One region of the Streptomyces vilmorinianum genome, then DNA from elsewhere that is predicted to be linked to it. Evidence: riboswitches for the same ligand, from Rfam matches in the RefSeq annotation. Region 1 holds a riboswitch; each other region holds the start of a gene.
The links. Region 1 has a riboswitch for cobalamin ahead of FDM97_RS07915 (terpene cyclase/mutase family protein). Riboswitches for the same ligand answer to the same signal wherever they lie in the genome.
Positions count from the first base shown of each region.

Region 1 (4,299 bases):
CGACCGTCATCCGGGGCCAGGGCCCCTGGTCGAAGGCCTTGCGGGCGGCGGCGACGGCCCGGTCGACATCGGCCTGGGAGGCGTGCGGCACGCGGCCGATGACCTCCTCGGTGTGGGGCGAGATCACCTCGATGACGTCGCTGCCGAGCGGATCGGTCAACTCCCCGCCGATGAACAGCTTTCCGTGCTCCACAAGCTCGGTCATGCCTGCTGCCTCCCGCGCGTCGCGATATCCGGCCCGGCGTGCGTTATCTGACGCCGCATCAGAACTGATACCAGTTCCAGTCGCAGGAGTCCACGGGAAGGACCCGTCCTGAAGATCGACTTCGTGCGCACGGAACGGCCACAGAACCTCGACACGGCCGGGATAGCGTGATCGGCTCCAGGACGGACTCCGACGGGAGACGCATGAAGCGTGGCGGGAGCGGTGGGCGCCTGGCGGCCGGCGCGGCCGTGCTGACGCTGGCCATGTGCGCAGGCGTGGGGGCCGCGTTCGCGACGCTGGACGACGACGGCGTGACGGTGGACACCCAGGTCGCGCAGCCCCCGACCAGGGACGAGATGGTCCGCTCCTGGAGCGATCTCCTCACCCGGCACGGAGAGCGGATGCCCGACACCTCCACGATGAGCGACGAGGAGATCGAGCAGGGCTGGTTCCGGGACCGCGTCAGGCTCACGGACCGGCGGCCGACGACATGGGCGTCAACGTGTGCGCCTTCTGGCATTCCCGGCTCTTCGAGCCGGACTGCTGGTAGCCGCGCCCCATCAGCCCGACCGGTCCGTCCGGTCCGCCCGGTCCGCCCGGTCCGGCTGACGCTCAGTCCAAACCCTTTGCAGGGAAGTAGACTTGGGCGACCATTGGAACGCGTTCCAGTAATCGTGGTGATCGAGCGGCCGGAATCGGGGAATCGATGACGCAGGTGACCGAACACGGCGGAGGCGTCTGGTCGATCCAGGTCCCCATCCCCGACAACCCGCTCGGGCACACCCTGGTCCACCTCCTCGACACCGACCGCGGCCCCGTCCTCGTCGACACCGGCTGGGACGACCCCGCCTCCTGGAGCGAACTCGGCGCGGGACTCGCCGCGTTGGGCACGTCCGTACGGGACGTCCACGGGGTCGTCATCACCCACCACCACCCCGACCACCACGGCCTGTCGGGCAAGGTCCGCGAGGAGTCCGGCGCGTGGATCGCGATGCACTCCGCCGACACCGCCGTCGTCCGCCGCACGCGCGAGTCCGAGCCCGGCGCCTGGCTCGACTACCTCGCCCGCAAACTGGCCGCCGTCGGCGCCCCCGAGGAGCACACCGCCCCGCTCCTCGCCGCCCGCTCGGCCGGCCGGATGCGCACCCTGCCCGGACTGCGCTCCGCCCTCCCCGACCGCGAGATCGTCCCCGGCGAACTCCTCGACCTCGCGGGACGGCGACTGCGCGCGATCTGGACCCCCGGCCACACACCCGGCCATGTCTGCCTCCACCTGGAGGAGGAGCACCCCGCGCGACTGCCCGGCCGCGGCCGCCTCTTCTCCGGCGACCACCTGCTGCCCGGGATCTCCCCGCACATCGGCCTCTACGAGGACCCGGACGACGCGACCGTCACCGACCCCCTCGGCGACTACCTGGACTCGCTGGAGCGCATCGGACGCCTGGGCGTGGCCGAGGTGCTCCCCGCCCACCAGTACGCGTTCGCGGACGCCGCCGGCCGGGTCCGGGAGCTGCTCGACCACCACGAGGAGCGGCTGACCGGACTGCTCGCCCTGCTCGCTGCCGCCCCGCTCACCCCGTGGCAGCTCGCCGAGCGCATGGAGTGGAACCGCCCCTGGGAGCAGATCCCGTACGGCTCCCGGAACATCGCGGTCAGCGAGGCCGAGGCCCATGTGCGCCGCCTGGTGAAGCTGGGCCGCGCGGAGGCCGTGGCGGGCACGGACCCGGTCGCGTACGTCGCAGTGTGAGGCCGCTCCCACCCACGGGGCGTGGGGGGTACGGGCCGGTAGAGTGTGCGAGTCGTCATCACACCCGTACGGGGGGAAGCCGGTGCAAATCCGGCACTGACCCGCAACCGTGAGCCACCCCTGGTGGTCAGTCGGAATGCCCCGCCCGGGACGTGACCGCCGGCACCGTCGAGGAATACGGAGCCGAGCCTGGTGCCTTGAGCGTGCCGGTGCCCGGCCGCAGGAGAGGCCAGCACGCATGATCACCGTCCGCCGCGGCGCCGCCGCGTTCGCCGCCGCCGCCGTGCTCTGCACCGGCCTGGCCCCCGCCGCGACCGCCGCGCCCTCCCCGTCCGCCACCCCCGCGCCCGTGATCCCCTCCGGTCTCTACGGCACGAAGGACCCGACGTACGACGGCGTGTGGCGCCAGTCGGTCGCCCTCATCGCGCAGACGACCAGCGGAGTGCAGCCCGCCGAGCAGGCCGTGACCTGGCTGCGGGAGCAGCAGTGCGACAGCGGCGCCTTCGCCTCGTACCGGCCCGACCCCACCAAGCCCTGCGACCCGGCCACGATGCTGGACACCAACGCCACGGCCGTCGCCGTCCAGGCCCTCACCGGGGCCAGGCCGCGCAGTGCCGACCCCGAGGCGCAGGCCCGGGCCGCCACGGCCGGCGCGGGCTGGCTCAAGGGCGTGCAGAACAAGGACGGCGGCTGGGGCTACAACCCCGGCAGCCCCAGCGACGCCAACTCCACCTCGATCGTGATCAGCGCGCTCACCGCGCTCGGCGAGAAGCCGGGCGAGGTGAAGTCCGCCGAGGGCAGGACCCCGTACGACGCGCTGCTCGGCCTCGCCCTGCCCTGCTCCGCCAAGGACGGGGCGGGCGCGTTCGCGTACCAGCCCGACAAGAACGGCACGCTGCTCGCGAACGCCGACGCCACCGCGGCCGCCACGCTCGCCGGGCTCGGCAAGGGCATCACCGCGCGCGGGGTGAAGCCCGAGCAGACCCCCACCTGCACGGACCTGCCCAAGCCCACAGCGAACCGGGTCGCGCTCAACGGGGCCTCCTACCTGGCCGCCGCGCTGGCGAAGACCGGCCACCTGAACACTCCGCCGATGCCGGGCGCCGCCGACCCGACCGAGCTGCCCGACTACGGCAACACCGCGGACGCCGTCGTCGCGCTGGCCGCGACCGGCGCCACCAAGGAGGCGGCCGGGGCGCTGACCTGGCTGCAGCAGAACTCCGCGGCCTGGGCCAAGGAGGGCGGCCCCGCCGCCTGGGCCCAGCTGATCTTCGCCGCGAACGCCATGGGCGTGGACCCGCGCGCCTTCGGCTCGGTCGACCTCCTCAAGGAGCTGGGCGCCACCGGTCCCGCGCCGCAGAGCTCGCCGTCCGCCACCGCCTCGGCGAGCGAGAAGAAGGACGAGGGCTCCGGCTCCTTCGACCTGTGGTGGATCATCGGCATCGGCATGGTCGTCGGCGTCGGGATCGGCTTCCTGTTGAGCGGGCGCAAGAAGTGAGGGCCAGAGTCGTCGGCGCGGCGGCGGGCGTGGTCCTCACGCTGGCCGCCGCGTCTCCCGCGCAGGCCGGCGGATACCGGTACTGGTCGTTCTGGGAGAGCGACGGCGGCGGGAACTGGGCGTACGCGACGCAGGGCCCGGCGACCGCCCGGCCCGCGGACGGGGACGCGATCGGCTTCCGCTTCGCGGTCAGCGAGGACACGAGCGACGCCTCGCGGCCCGGCGCCGCCCCCGACTTCACGGCGCTCTGCTCCGGTACGGAGCGGAAGGCGGGCACCAAGCGGGTCGCGGTCGTCGTCGACTTCGGCTCGGCGGCGGACGCCCCGCAGGGCGAGACCCCGCCCGACCCGGCACGGAAGACCGGCTGCGCGCAGGTCCGCGAGGACGCGACGGCGGCGGAGGCGCTGGCCGCGGTGGCGAAACCGCTGCGGTACGACAGCGCGGCGCTGCTGTGCGGGATCGCGGGGTACCCGGCGAAGGGCTGCGGCGAGCAGGTGGCGGAGACCGACTCCGGCGCGAATCCCACGGCCGCGGCCACGGTCACGGCCACGGCCACCAAGGTGGCGGACGTCGACGGCGACGGGGGTCCCTCCGCCGGGATCGTCGTGGGCGGGGCGGCCGTACTCGCGCTGGGCGGCGCCGCGATCTGGAAGGCGCGCCGCCGCGCATGATCCGTGCCCCCGAGGCGAACCGCTCCAACGCGCTGCACGCGGGCGCCTGGTGGCTCTGGGCGCTGGGGCTGGCCGTGGCCGCCTCCCGTACCACCAACCCGCTGCTGCTCGGCCTGATCGTCGGCGTCGCCGGCTATGTCGTCGCCGCCCGCCGCACGGACGCCCCCTGGGCGCGTTC
Region 1 is NZ_CP040244.1:1,699,770-1,704,068, reverse strand. It holds gene FDM97_RS07925 (aldehyde dehydrogenase) at 1-205, opposite strand, end outside; gene FDM97_RS07920 (MBL fold metallo-hydrolase) at 912-1,952, shown strand; cobalamin riboswitch at 1,972-2,130, shown strand; gene FDM97_RS07915 (terpene cyclase/mutase family protein) at 2,191-3,450, shown strand; gene FDM97_RS07910 (SCO2322 family protein) at 3,447-4,121, shown strand; gene FDM97_RS07905 (energy-coupling factor transporter transmembrane component T) at 4,118-4,299, shown strand, end outside.

Region 2 (4,299 bases), 1.7 Mb from region 1:
AGACCCCCGCTCAGCAGCCGCAGCAGCGTCGTCTTGCCGCTGCCGTTGCGCCCGAGCAGAGCCATCGCCCGGCCCTCAGGCACGCCGAAGTCGATGCCGTCGAGGACGGCGGGCCCGTCCTCGTAGGCGAACCCGGCTTTCACCAGTTCCACGACAGGCGGCGGAACACTCACGGCAGGGACCTTTCCAGTACGAGGGTGAAGGCGACGAGACCGGCGAGGAGGCCGGCCGTGGAGGCGAGGAACCGGCCCGACACCGGGGCCTGGGGCACCAGGACCCGCAGGGTCCCGTCATACCCCCGCCCGGCGAGCCCGGTCTGCAGGCGCTGCGCCCGGTCGAAAGCGCGCACGAACGCCGTCGCGCCGAGCCCGGCGAGCGAGCGCCAGGTCGCCGCCCGGGTGGTCAGTCCGAGCCGGGCCGCCTGCGCCTGTCGGATTTTGGATATCGCATCCAACAGAAGGAAGCTGATCCGGTACATCACCAGCGCCACATCCACCACGGGCGCCGGCACCCCCGCCCGTACCAGACAGGGCAGCACATCCGAGACGGGTGTGGTGAACGCGAACAGCAGCACGCCGAGGGACGCGGCCGAGGTCCGCAGCAGCAGCTCACCCGCGTGGACCGGGCCGTCGGGCGCGAGGGCGACGAGCCCCCGTGGACCGCCCACCTCGAACAGCAGCGGGATCGCGCCCGTCACACAGAAACCCAGCGGGATGCGGAACGCACGCCAGAGCTGACGCCCCGGCACACCGGCCGGACCCAGCAGCACGGCGAGGGTGGCCGCGGCGACCAGGACGGCACCCGGCCACGGCGGCAGACAGACCGCGCACAGGGTCAGACCGAAGCCGAGCACGGCCTTCTCGCAAGGGTGACGGCGGCGCCAGCGACTGCTGTGCGCCGCCGCGTCGATCGGCAGCACCGGCGGTTACTCGTCGCCCGCGGTCACGACGGGCGCCTTCGCCCCCGCCTCGGCCGCGGTTGTCGCCGCCGCACGGGCCTCGCCCTGCCTGCGACCGCGCCGCAGACCGAAGTAGTACGCGAGGACACCGGCGCCGATGGCCGCCTGCAGGGAGAACAGCGCCGACTCGATCTCACCGGACGGCGGCTCGTACAGCGGGCTGAACCACGGCTCGTAGTCGGGGTCGATCTCGGTGATCGCCGCCTCGGCCTGCCCGTCCGCGCCGGTGAACGGCTCCTCCTTGTCGTCACCGAGGCCCAGCGCGAGCGGCAGCACCGCCAGCGCCACCACCACGAGCAGCAGCAGCGCGTTGATCTTCGCGTTCCGGCTCATCGGGCGCTCGCCTCCGTCGTGTCGGTCTTCCTGCCCTTCCCGGCCGGGAGCAGGACCCCGAGCCGGGTCAGGTCGCTCTTGCTGGACTGCCTCAGCAGACGCATCACGAGCACCGTCAGCAGACCCTCGCTGACGGCGAGCGGCAGCTGCGTGACGGCGAAGATCCCGCCGAACTTGGCGAGCGCGCCCAGCACGCCACTGCCCGGGTCCGGGAACGCCAGCGCGAGCTGCACGCTGGTGACGCAGTACGTGGAGAGGTCGGCGACGAACGCACCGAAGAACACGCTCACCATGAGCGGCACGTCGAAGCGGCGCAGCAGCCAGTACATACCGAAGCCGGCCCACGGCCCGACGATCGCCATCGAGAAGACGTTGGCGCCGAGGGTGGTGAGCCCGCCGTGGGCGAGCAGCAGCGCCTGGAAGAGCAGCGTGATGGTGCCAAGGACCGCCATCACCGGCGGCCGGAACAGGATCGCGCCCAGACCCGTACCGGTGGGATGCGAGCAACTGCCCGTCACCGAAGGGATCTTGAGGGCGGACAGGACGAACGTGAACGCGCCGGAGGCGCCGAGCAGCAGCGTGGACTCCGGGTTGGCCCTCACCTCACGGGTCAGCGCGCGGACACCGTGGACGACGAAGGGAGCGGACGCGACTCCCCAGGCGGCCGCGTGCACAGGGGGCAGATACCCCTCGGCTATATGCATGGTGGGAAGACCCTCTCCAGCACCTCGTGGATGGACAACGCGCCTTGGCCGGTCTCCTGGCTGACGGGTCATGCCGCCGCGGCTCCGCCTTCCCACACCGCCGCGGTCTCCCGCGGCGGTCCAGTGGCTGCCCCGAAGGGCCGGAGCCGGACTTCCCGATCACAGTGGCGAGGGCCGCACCGGTATCGCACCGGCTTCCCGTACACCAAGGCCCTGCGACATTAGTGGGTTGACCAGGCACATCACAACACGGGTGCCCTCGGGCACGGGCTGTGACGGGCGCCTGAGGGGCTCCTCCCTCACACCTTGCGGTACGCGTACGCCTCCGAGGCGGCCGCCACGACCGCGTCCAGGTCCCCGCCGGCGCTCGCCGTGACGAGCGCAGCGACGGCTCCCTCGACGAACGGGGCGTCCACGAGCCGCGACCCCTCGGGCAGTTCGTCCTCCTCGGCCAGGAGCGCCTTGACGGTCAGGACGGCGCTGCCCAGATCGACGAGCAGGGCCACACCGGCACCCCCGTCGACCGACTTCGCCGCCTCGGCGATCAGCTCCGAGCTGGTGCCGAGACCCCCGTCGGGGGTGCCTCCGGCGGCGGCGACCGGTGCGGTCGCCCCGCCGCCCGCGAGCCCCCGGGCGAGGGAGGCGACGGCGTCGGCCACGGCCGCGCTGTGCGAGACCAGAACGATGCCCACCTGTCCGCTCACGCGTCCGCCACCTCCGCGAGAGCGCCGATCAGCAGCGCCGACGAGGTGGCCCCTGGGTCCTGGTGGCCGATGGAACGCTCACCGAGATAGCTCGCCCGGCCCTTGCGCGCCTGGAGAGGTACCGTCGCGAGGGCGCCCCGATCGGCCGCGTCCCGGGCCGCCGCGAAGGACTCGCCCAGCGCCTCGGCCGCCGGAACGAGCGCGTCCAGCATGGTCTTGTCCCCGACCTGGGCCCCGCCGAGCTGGGCGACCGCGGCGACCCCCGCGGTGAGCGCCGCCGCCAACTCCGGCAGCGTCACCGCCGGGGCCTCGCCGAGGCTCTTCCCGGTGCGGCGCAGCAGCGTTCCGTACAGCGGCCCGGACGCACCGCCGACGGTCGAGATCAACTGCCGCCCCGCGACGACGAGTACGGCCCCCGGTGTCTCCGGCGGCTCCTTGCCCAGTACGTCCGTGACGGCGGCGAAGCCCCGCTTCAGGTTGGCGCCGTGGTCGGCGTCGCCGATCGCCGCGTCGAGCTCCGTGAGACGGTCGGCCTCACGGTCGACGACGGCGGCGGCGCGGGTCAGCCAGCGGTGGAAGAACGCGGCGTCGAACTCGGTCACTTCGGACACTCCTCTCACCGGCCCCAGCGCAGGGCGGGCGTCTGAACCGGCGCGTCCCACAGCCGCAGAATCTCCTCGTCGGCCTCGCAGAGCGTCACCGAGCAGCCGGCCATGTCGAGCGAGGTCACGTAGTTGCCCACCAGGGTCCGGGCGACCGGCACCCCACGCTCCGTCAGGACCCGCTGGACCTCGGCGTTGAACCCGTACAGTTCGAGCAGCGGCGTGGCCCCCATGCCGTTGACGAGCGCGAGGACCGGCCCGGACGGCCGCAGGTCGTCCAGTACGGCGTCGACGGCGAAGTCCGCGATCTCGCGCGAGGTCATCATCGGCCGCCGCTCCCGCCCGGGCTCGCCGTGGATCCCGATGCCCAGCTCCAGCTCACCCGCGGGCAGGTCGAAGGTGGGACTTCCCTTCGCAGGCGTGGTGCAGGCGCTGAGCGCCACACCGAAACTCCGCGACCGCTCGTTCACCCGCCGCGCGATCGCCTCCACCCGCTCCAAGGGCGCGCCCTCCTCGGCCGCGGCCCCGGCGACCTTCTCCACGAACAGCGTGCCCCCGGTCCCGCGCCGCCCGGCCGTGTAGAGGCTGTCCGTCACCGCCACGTCATCGTCGACGAGCACCTTGGCGATCTGGATGCCCTCGTCCTCGGCGAGCTCGGCGGCCATCTCGAAGTTGAGGACGTCACCGGTGTAGTTCTTGACGACGAACAACACCCCGGCCCCGCTGTCCACGGCGGCCGCGGCCCGCACCATCTGATCGGGCACGGGCGAGGTGAACACCTCCCCGGGACACGCCGCCGCCAGCATCCCGGGCCCCACGAACCCTCCGTGCAACGGCTCATGCCCGGACCCGCCCCCGGACACCAGCCCCACCTTCCCCGCGACGGGGGCGTCCCGCCGCAGGACGACGCGGTTGTCGACATCGACGGTGAGCTCGGGATGCGCGGCGGCCATGCCACGCAGCGCGTCGGCGACGACGGTCTCCGGGACGTTGATCAG
Region 2 is NZ_CP040244.1:3,428,220-3,432,518, forward strand. It holds gene FDM97_RS16070 (ATP-binding cassette domain-containing protein) at 1-173, opposite strand, end outside; gene cbiQ (cobalt ECF transporter T component CbiQ) at 170-919, opposite strand; gene FDM97_RS16080 (energy-coupling factor ABC transporter substrate-binding protein) at 926-1,291, opposite strand; gene FDM97_RS16085 (energy-coupling factor ABC transporter permease) at 1,288-1,995, opposite strand; cobalamin riboswitch at 2,025-2,220, opposite strand; gene FDM97_RS16090 (PTS-dependent dihydroxyacetone kinase phosphotransferase subunit DhaM) at 2,295-2,699, opposite strand; gene dhaL (dihydroxyacetone kinase subunit DhaL) at 2,696-3,310, opposite strand; gene dhaK (dihydroxyacetone kinase subunit DhaK) at 3,316-4,299, opposite strand, start outside.
Region 2: linked by a shared signal. The riboswitch ahead of FDM97_RS16085 (energy-coupling factor ABC transporter permease) and the one ahead of FDM97_RS07915 (terpene cyclase/mutase family protein) in region 1 are both predicted to bind cobalamin.

Region 3 (4,299 bases), 4.6 Mb from region 1:
TGACCTGGAGGAACTCGCCGGAGAGCGTCTCGCGCTTGAAGAGGTTGGAGACCTGCGGCTCGATGCACTCGTACACGCCCGCGATCGAGGCGATGGTCGCCGTCGGCGCGATGGCCAGGAGCAGGCTGTTGCGCATGCCGACGGCCGCGATCCGCTCGCGCAGCGCCGTCCAGCGCTCCGGCCAGTTCAGCTCCACGTCGTAGTGGTCGGGGTGCAGGACACCGCGGGCCGCGCGGGTCTTGTCCCAGGCCGGCAGTGGGCCGTTGCGCTCGGCGAGGTCGGCGGACGCCTCGTACGCGGCGAGCATGATCCGCTCGGCGATACGGGTCGACAGCGCGCGCGCCTCGGGGGAGTCGAAGGGCAGCTTCAGCTGGAAGAAGACGTCCTGGAGGCCCATCGCGCCCAGGCCCACCGGGCGCCAGCGGGAGTTGGAGCGGCCCGCCTGCTCGGTCGGGTAGAAGTTGATGTCCACGACCCGGTCGAGGAACGTGACGGCCGTACGGACGGTCGCGTCGAGCCGCTCCCAGTCGATGTCGCCACCGGCCACGAACGCGCCGAGGTTGACCGAGCCCAGGTTGCAGACCGCGGTCTCGCCGTCGTCCGTGACCTCCAGGATCTCCGTGCAGAGGTTGGAGGAGTGGACCGTGTGGCCTGGCTCGGCGGTCTGGTTGGCCGTACGGTTCGAGGCGTCCTTGAAGGTCATCCAGCCGTTGCCGGTCTGGGCCAGGGTCCGCATCATCCGGCCGTACAGGTCACGGGCCGGCATGGTCTTGCGGGCCAGGCCCGCCGCCTCCGCCTTGCGGTACGCGGCGTCGAACTCCTCGCCCCACAGGTCGACGAGCTCGGGCACGTCCGCCGGGGAGAACAGCGACCACTCGGCGTCCGCGTTCACGCGGCGCATGAACTCGTCCGGGATCCAGTGCGCCAGGTTCAGGTTGTGCGTACGCCGGGCGTCCTCACCGGTGTTGTCGCGCAGCTCCAGGAACTCCTCGATGTCCGCGTGCCAGGTCTCCAGGTAGACCGCGGCCGCGCCCTTGCGCCGCCCGCCCTGGTTCACGGCCGCGACGGAGGCGTCCAGCGTCTTCAGGAACGGCACGATGCCGTTGGAGTGCCCGTTGGTGCCACGGATCAGCGAACCGCGGGAGCGGATACGGGAGTACGACAGGCCGATGCCGCCGGCGTGCTTCGACAGGCGCGCGACCTGGTGGTAGCGGTCGTAGATGGAGTCCAGCTCGTCCTGCGGCGAGTCCAGCAGGTAGCAGGAGGACATCTGCGGGTGGCGGGTGCCGGAGTTGAAGAGCGTGGGGGAGGAGGGCAGGTAGTCGAGCCGGCTCATCAGCCCGTACAGCGCCGCGACCTCGTCCAGCGCGCGGGTCGAGTCGTCCTCGGCGAGGCCGGCGGCGACGCGCAGCATGAAGTGCTGCGGGGTCTCGATCACCTTGCGGGTGATCGGGTGACGCAGCAGGTAGCGCGAGTAGAGGGTGCGCAGACCGAAGTAGCCGAAGCGGTCGTCTGCCTTCGCGTCGATCAGCGCGTCGAGCCGGGCGGCGTGCAGCGTCACGAACTCGGCCGTACGGTCGGCGATCAGGCCCTCGCGGTGCCCCACGGCGACCGAGGCGGAGAAGGTGACCGAGCCCTGGCCGGCCGCCTCGTCCGCGATGGTGATCGTCAGGAGCCGGGCGGCGAGCCGGGAGTACGCCGGGTCCTCGGCGATGAGACCCGCGGCCGCCTCGGTGGCCAGCTCGCGCAGCTCCGCCTCGTCCGAACCGGCGTTGCGGCCGCGCAGCGCGGCGGCGGCGACCTTGCCGGGGTCGGTGTCGGGGAGGTCGGCGGTGAGATCGGTCAGGGTCCGCAGAAGCACGGTCCCGGGTCCGTCGCTCTCGTTACCGTCGCTCTCGATCGCTGCGGCCGGATCGGCGGGCGCGATGGTCACGTGGGGGCTCTCCCTCGCTCGGCTCGGGGCCGGCGGGGAGGCGGGCGGCGGGCACCCGTACGCAGGGATGCGCCGCGCCACGGCCCATTCCGCGAGGCCCGGACGTCTGTGGCACCCGGAACGGACGGACCGGGCGCGCTGTCCACAGGTCTTCGGACTCGGCAGGCGTGCAAGTACGCCGAAACCACACCGTTGCGGGACAGTTCCGGATTTCCACCGGATTCCCCTGCGAGGACAGCGAGCATGAGCATACATGTGGGGGGCGCCCCTCGAAGCACCCCCCACATGTTGTGTCGTTGGCGCTCAGAGCTCCAGGCCGTAGGTGAGCAGGGGGTCCATGTCCGGAATCGGCTTCCAGTCCCTTTCGGGGGTGCGGACGAAGCCCATCCGCTCGTAGATCCGGTGCGCTGAGGCCATGCCGGGCTGGGTGGAGAGCCGGATCCGTACACAGCCCTCCAGGGCCCGTGCCCGCTCCACACAGGCCCGTACGAGCGCCTCGCCGACACCCCGGCCGCGCGCGTCCTTCGCGACCGCCAGCATCCGGAACTCCGCCTCGTCGTCGGCGGCGATGTCGGCCCACGGCCGGCCGCCCGGCGTGAAGGTCACCCCGCCCAGGACCGTGCCCGCCGCGTCCACGGCCACGAGCACCTCGGCCTCACCGGCCCGCCGGGCCACGTCGCGCAGCACGTGCAGGTACGTGTCGTCCTCGCCGAAGTCCAGGTGCCCGTCGTCGAGATAGGCCCGCGCCGTGAGTTCGCCCAGAGCGTCGTACTCCTCGGGCCGTACGGCCCTGATGATGATGTCCATCCCGGCAGTCTGCCGCCGGCGCGAACGCGACGGGCCGTCGCGCTCCCCACGAGGAGGAACGCGACGGCCCGTCGATCTGCCGCTGCCGAACCGGAGACGGATCAGCAGCAGCGGAACCCGTCGCGCGGATCCGCCTCCCGCGCGTCGGTGCGGCTGCGCTCGAACTCCCGCCGGGTCATGACCTCGGCGGCCGGGTCGCAGCTTCTGGCGTGGGCGACGTACTTGTCGTACACCGCCTCGCCGGACAGCTCGCGCACGTACCAGCGGACCCGGCTCCACGCGTACCGCAGCAGGCCCACCGCGCCCGCGCCCGTTCCCGCGCCCGTTCCCGCGCCCGTTCCCGCGCTCGTGCTCGCCGGGCTCATGCCGAACCGGTCCCGGCCGGCACGTCGTCGCCGTGGCTCTCGCCGCGCTGCGCGCCGATGGTGCGGAGACCGCCGCCGCTGCCGAGGCCCGCGGCCACCAGCTCGGCCTTCTCCTCCTGGGTCGGGAACATGCCGGCCGGAGCGACCAGCTTCGACTCGGTGTGCGGGACCTCGGAGAGCCGTACGGTCTCAGGGTTGTTGATGGCCTTGAGGCAGACCCGGGCCGCGTCGGCGATGACCACGACGATGAGGATCGCGAAGAGGGCGGAGAGGATGCCGTCGACGGTGGAGTTGGTGACGACGGTGTGCATGTCGTCGAGCGACTTGGCGGGCGGCAGCACCTTGTCGGCGTCGATGCCCGCCTGGTACTTGTCCCGCTGGGCGAAGAAGCCGACCCGCGGGTCCTCCGAGAAGATCTTCTGCCAGCTGGCGGTCAGGGTGACGGCGACGTCCCAGGCGAGCGGGACGCCCGTGACCCAGGCCCACTTCAGGCGGCCGGACTTGATCAGCAGCGTGGTGCAGACGGCCAGTGCCACGGCGGCGAGGAGCTGGTTGGCGATGCCGAACAGCGGGAAGAGCTGGTTGATGCCGCCCAGCGGGTCGTGCACGCCGACCCAGAGGAAGTAGCCCCAGCCGCCGACGACGACCGCGCTGGCGAACCAGACGCCCGGCTTCCAGCTGACCTGGCGGAACGGCTTGTAGACGTTGCCCAGCATGTCCTGGAGCATGAACCGGCCGACACGGGTGCCCGCGTCCACCGTGGTGAGGATGAACAGCGCCTCGAACATGATGGCGAAGTGGTACCAGAAGGCCTTCATCCCGACACCGCCGATGACGGCGGAGAAGATCTCCGACATGCCGAGCGCGAAGGTCGGTGCGCCACCGGTACGCGAGAGCAGGCTCGCTTCCTCGACGTCCTTGGCCGCCTGGGCCAACGCGTCGGGGGTGATGGTGAATCCGAGGTTCGCGACCGCTTCGGAGGCGGACTGGACCGTGGTGCCGACCACGCCGCCGGGGGAGTTGATCGCGAAGTACAGACCGGGGTCGATGATGCAGGCCGCGATCATCGCCATGATGGCGACGAAGGACTCGGTGAGCATGGCCCCGTAGCCGATCATCCGGACCTGGGTCTCCTTCTGGATCATCTTCGGGGTGGTGCCCGAGGAGACCAGGGAGTGGAAGCCCGACAGCGCG
Region 3 is NZ_CP040244.1:6,259,572-6,263,870, reverse strand. It holds gene FDM97_RS28905 (ribonucleoside-diphosphate reductase subunit alpha) at 1-1,933, opposite strand, end outside; cobalamin riboswitch at 2,060-2,184, opposite strand; gene FDM97_RS28900 (GNAT family N-acetyltransferase) at 2,237-2,740, opposite strand; gene FDM97_RS28895 (YbdD/YjiX family protein) at 2,842-3,039, opposite strand; gene FDM97_RS28890 (carbon starvation CstA family protein) at 3,102-4,299, opposite strand, start outside.
Region 3: linked by a shared signal. The riboswitch ahead of FDM97_RS28905 (ribonucleoside-diphosphate reductase subunit alpha) and the one ahead of FDM97_RS07915 (terpene cyclase/mutase family protein) in region 1 are both predicted to bind cobalamin.

Region 4 (4,299 bases), 580 kb from region 1:
CTGGTCGAGACGCTGATGCCCGGCGACTGAGACGCCGTTCGCTCAGCGGACGCTCAAATCCGGATAACGAAAACGTCACCAAAGGGTTCTGGCTGGTCCTCTTGAGTGGCCTTTGCCCCCTTTTTCTTGTGGCCTGCGCCACTACGGCCGCGGTCGGCCTCTGTTTCGTCCCTGTTAAATCGTGACCACCACCCGGGGACGCCATCCCTGTGCCCGGGGGCGCTTGGGCCGGCTGACCGCCGGTAGCACTCCATCCACATCCGGGGGGATCAGGACCTGATCCGCGGCCAGACAGACGTCGGCGCGGATCAGCATGGAGAAAGGGCGCACCATCCATGACCTCAGCGCAGGTCGACCAGCAGCACGACGGCAATCAGGCCGCGGACCCCGGGGCAGCCGGGGAAGCCGGCTCGGGGGAGGGTTACCACCGGGCACTCGGCGCCCGGCAGATCCAGATGATCGCGATCGGCGGCGCCATCGGCACCGGCCTCTTCCTCGGCGCCGGCAAGGGCATCTCCAAGGCGGGACCCAGCCTGATCCTCGCGTACGCGATCGCGGGCCTCGTCATCTTCTTCATCATGCGGGCGCTGGGCGAACTCCTCATGTACCGCCCCGTGTCCGGCTCCTTCTCGGAGTACGCGCGCGAGTTCATCGGCCCCTTCGCGGGCTTCGCGACCGGCTGGACGTACTGGCTCTTCTGGGTCGTCACCGGCATCACCGAGGTCACGGCCGCGGCCACCTACATGACGTACTGGTGGGACATACCGCAGTGGCTCTCCGCGCTGGTCTTCACGATCATCCTGTACGGGGCCAACCTGATCTCCGTGAAGCTCTTCGGTGAGCTGGAGTTCTGGTTCTCCATGGTCAAGGTCACCGCCATCGTCGGCATGATCCTGATCTGCGCCGGCATCCTCACGCTCGGCTTCTCCGACGCCGGCGACACCGCCTCCGTCACCCACCTGTGGAGCGACGGCGGCTTCTTCGCCGGGGAGCACGGCATCGGCAGCACCCTGATGAGCCTTCAGCTCGTCATGTTCGCCTTCCTCGCCGTCGAGCTGGTCGGCGTCACCGCCGGCGAGTCCAAGGACCCCGAGACCGTCCTGCCCAAGGCGATCAACACCGTGCCGTGGCGCATCGCCGTCTTCTACGTCGGCGCGCTGATCATGATCCTCTCGGTCGTCCCGTGGACCGAGTTCCAGCCGGGCGTCTCCCCGTTCGTCGCCGCCTTCGAGAAGATGGGCCTGGGCATCGGCGCCGCCATCGTCAACTTCGTCGTCCTGACGGCCGCGCTCTCGTCCTGCAACTCGGGCATGTACTCCACCGGCCGCATGCTGCGCGACCTCGCGCTCAACGGCCAGGGGCCGCGGCTCTTCACCCGGCTCACGAAGAACGGCACCCCGCTGGTCGGCACCACCTTCTCCGCCGCGCTGATGCTCGTCGGCGTCTGGATCAACTACCAGTGGCCCGGCGACGCCTTCGACTACGTCGTCTCCTTCGCGACCATATCGGGCATGTGGGCCTGGATCGTCATCCTGATCTGCCAGATCCGCTACCGCCTCAAGGCCGACCGCGGCGAGCTGCCCCAGTCGACGTTCAAGGCGCCGGGCGGCATCTGGGCCAGCCTCTTCGCCCTCGCCTTCATCGGCATGGTCGTCGTGATGATGGGCATCGACAAGGACGCCCGGGTCTCGCTGTACTGCGCTCCGCTGTGGGGCCTGCTCCTGGCCGTCGCGTACCTGGTCCTGAAGGCCCGCGACCCGCAGGGCGCGGCCTTCGCCAAGCGCTCGTAGAGCCTGCCTGTCCAGTATTCGGGCCGTCCCGTACCACTCCTCGGTACAGGACGGCTCGTGTGCTTATCCTGCTGGACATGCTGACCATCACCCGGGCCCTGTACGACCAGATCGTGGCGCACTCCCGCGAGGACCACCCCGACGAGGCCTGCGGCGTGGTCGCGGGTCCCGTCGGCAGCGGCCGCCCCGAGCGGTTCATCCCGATGCTGAACGCCGCGCGCTCGCCCACGTTCTACGAGTTCGACTCCGCCGACCTGCTGAAGCTCTACCGCGAGCTGGACGACCGGGACGAAGAGCCCGTGATCATCTACCACTCGCACACCGCGACCGAGGCCTACCCCTCCCGCACCGACATCTCCTACGCGAACGAGCCCGGCGCCCACTACGTCCTGGTCTCCACTGCCGACACCGACGGCGCGGGCCCCTTCCAGTTCCGCTCCTTCACCATCGTCGAGAGCGTCGTGACCGAGGAGGACGTGAAGATCGTCGAGGCCTACGAGTAGTGAGAGACTGACCGGACATCAGGGCGGCAGGACCCAGGAAGCCGGTGCGAATCCGGCACGGTCCCGCCACTGTGACCGCCTCCCCAGGGGGCGGAAGCCAGGAACTGACCTGCCGCCTCTCACCACCGACTGGGGACGTGGAAATCCCCGGAGGAGGCATGTCCGTCATGACCTGGCGCCGCCGTACCCCGCGTACCCTGCTGCCCGCCGCCGCCCTCGTCCCGCTGCTCGCCGCCTGCTCGGCGCCCTCGGACCAGGCCCCCTCGGCGAAGCCCGCACCGGGATTCCCGTACACCGTCGCCAACTGCGGGGTGACCACCACCTACCAGGCCCCGCCGAAGCGGGCCGTGACCATGAACCAGCACGTCACCGAGGTCATGCTCGCCCTCGGCCTGGAGAAGTCCCTCGTCGGCACCGCCTACCTGGACGACCGGATCCTGCCCGCGTACAAGAAGGCGTACGACGCGGTGCCGGTGCTCGCCAAGGAGTACCCCTCCAAGGAGGCGCTGCTCGCCGCGAACCCCGACTTCGTCTACGGCGGGTACGCCTCCGCCTTCGACGCCAAGGCCGGCCGCGGCCGCGACGACCTGAAGGCGGCGGGCATCAGCAGCCGCCTGAACATGGAGTACTGCCCCTCGGGCGCCTCCTCCCTCGCCGACCTCTACCGCGAGGTCGACGAGGTGGCCAGGACCTTCGGCGTCCCCGAGCGCGGCGCGGCGTGGACGGCCGGGGCGAGGAAGACCGTCGCGGCGACCGAGAAGAACCTGAGCGGGGTCGCCCCGGTGTCGGTCTTCGTCTACGACAGCGGCGACAAAACGGCGTTCACCGCCGGAGGCAAGGGCATCGGCAACGAGCTGATCACCCGCGCCGGCGGACGCAACGTCTTCGCCGACCTCGACAAGACCTTCGGCGACGCCACCTGGGAACAGGTCGTCGCCCGCAGGCCGGACGTCATCGTCATCTACGACTACGGCTCCACGACCGTCGAGCAGAAGAAGAAGCGCCTCCTGGAGGACCCGGCCCTCAAGGACGTCCCGGCGATCAGGAACCGGCGCTTCGCCGTCATGCCCCTCTCGGACGCCGTCCTCGGCGTCCGAGTCCCGGAAGCCGTCCAGAAGCTGGCCGCCCAGCTCCACCCGGCACGGTGACGGCCGCCACGCCGGGGACGGCACCGAAGACCACGAGCGGCCCCGTCCCGTACACCCTCGTCGTCGGCGGCCTCCTCGCCGCCCTCGCGCTCGCCGTCGTCGCCGGGGTCGCGCTCGGGTCCGTACGGATACCCGTGGGCGACGTCGCCGAGATCCTCACCGGCCGCGCCGCCCCCTCCCCGTACCGCACCATCGTCCTCGACGTCCGGCTGCCCCGCGTCCTGCTCGGCGCGGTCGTCGGCGCCGGGCTCGCCGTCGTCGGCACCGTCCTGCAGGCCCTGGTCCGCAACCGCCTCGCCGACCCCTTCCTTCTCGGGATCTCCTCCGGGGCCTCCACGGGCGCGGTCCTCGTGCTCGTCCTCGGCATCGGAGGCGGGCTCACGACCACCGTCGCGATGCCCACCGGCGCCTTCGCCGGCGCGCTGCTCGCCCTCGTCCTCGTGTACGGGCTCGCGCGGCGCGGCGGGACCATGACCGGCTCCCGGCTCGTCCTCGCCGGTGTCGCCGTCTCGTACATCCTGTCCGCCCTCACCACCCTGCTCCTCGTCCTCGCCGGACGCCCCGAGCACTTCCAGGAGGCGATGTTCTGGTCCCTCGGCGGCCTCGGCAGCGCCCGCTGGGACACCCTCGCCCTGCCGGCCGCCGTCCTCGTCCTCGGCGTCGCCGCCCTGCTCACCCTCGCCCGCCCCCTCGACCTGCTCCTCGCGGGCGAGGAGGGCGCGGCCGTCCTCGGCCTGGACACGGCCCGCTTCCGCGCCGCCGTCTTCGTCCTGGCCTCGCTCGTCACCGCCGTCATGGTCGCGGCCGCCGGAGCCGTCGGCTTCGTCGGCCTGATGGTCCCGCACGCCGCCCGCATGG
Region 4 is NZ_CP040244.1:1,117,672-1,121,970, forward strand. It holds gene FDM97_RS05295 (DUF2017 domain-containing protein) at 1-30, shown strand, start outside; gene FDM97_RS05300 (amino acid permease) at 336-1,790, shown strand; gene FDM97_RS05305 (M67 family metallopeptidase) at 1,868-2,293, shown strand; adenosylcobalamin (AdoCbl) riboswitch at 2,303-2,453, shown strand; gene FDM97_RS05310 (ABC transporter substrate-binding protein) at 2,461-3,441, shown strand; gene FDM97_RS05315 (FecCD family ABC transporter permease) at 3,438-4,299, shown strand, end outside.
Region 4: linked by a shared signal. The riboswitch ahead of FDM97_RS05310 (ABC transporter substrate-binding protein) and the one ahead of FDM97_RS07915 (terpene cyclase/mutase family protein) in region 1 are both predicted to bind cobalamin.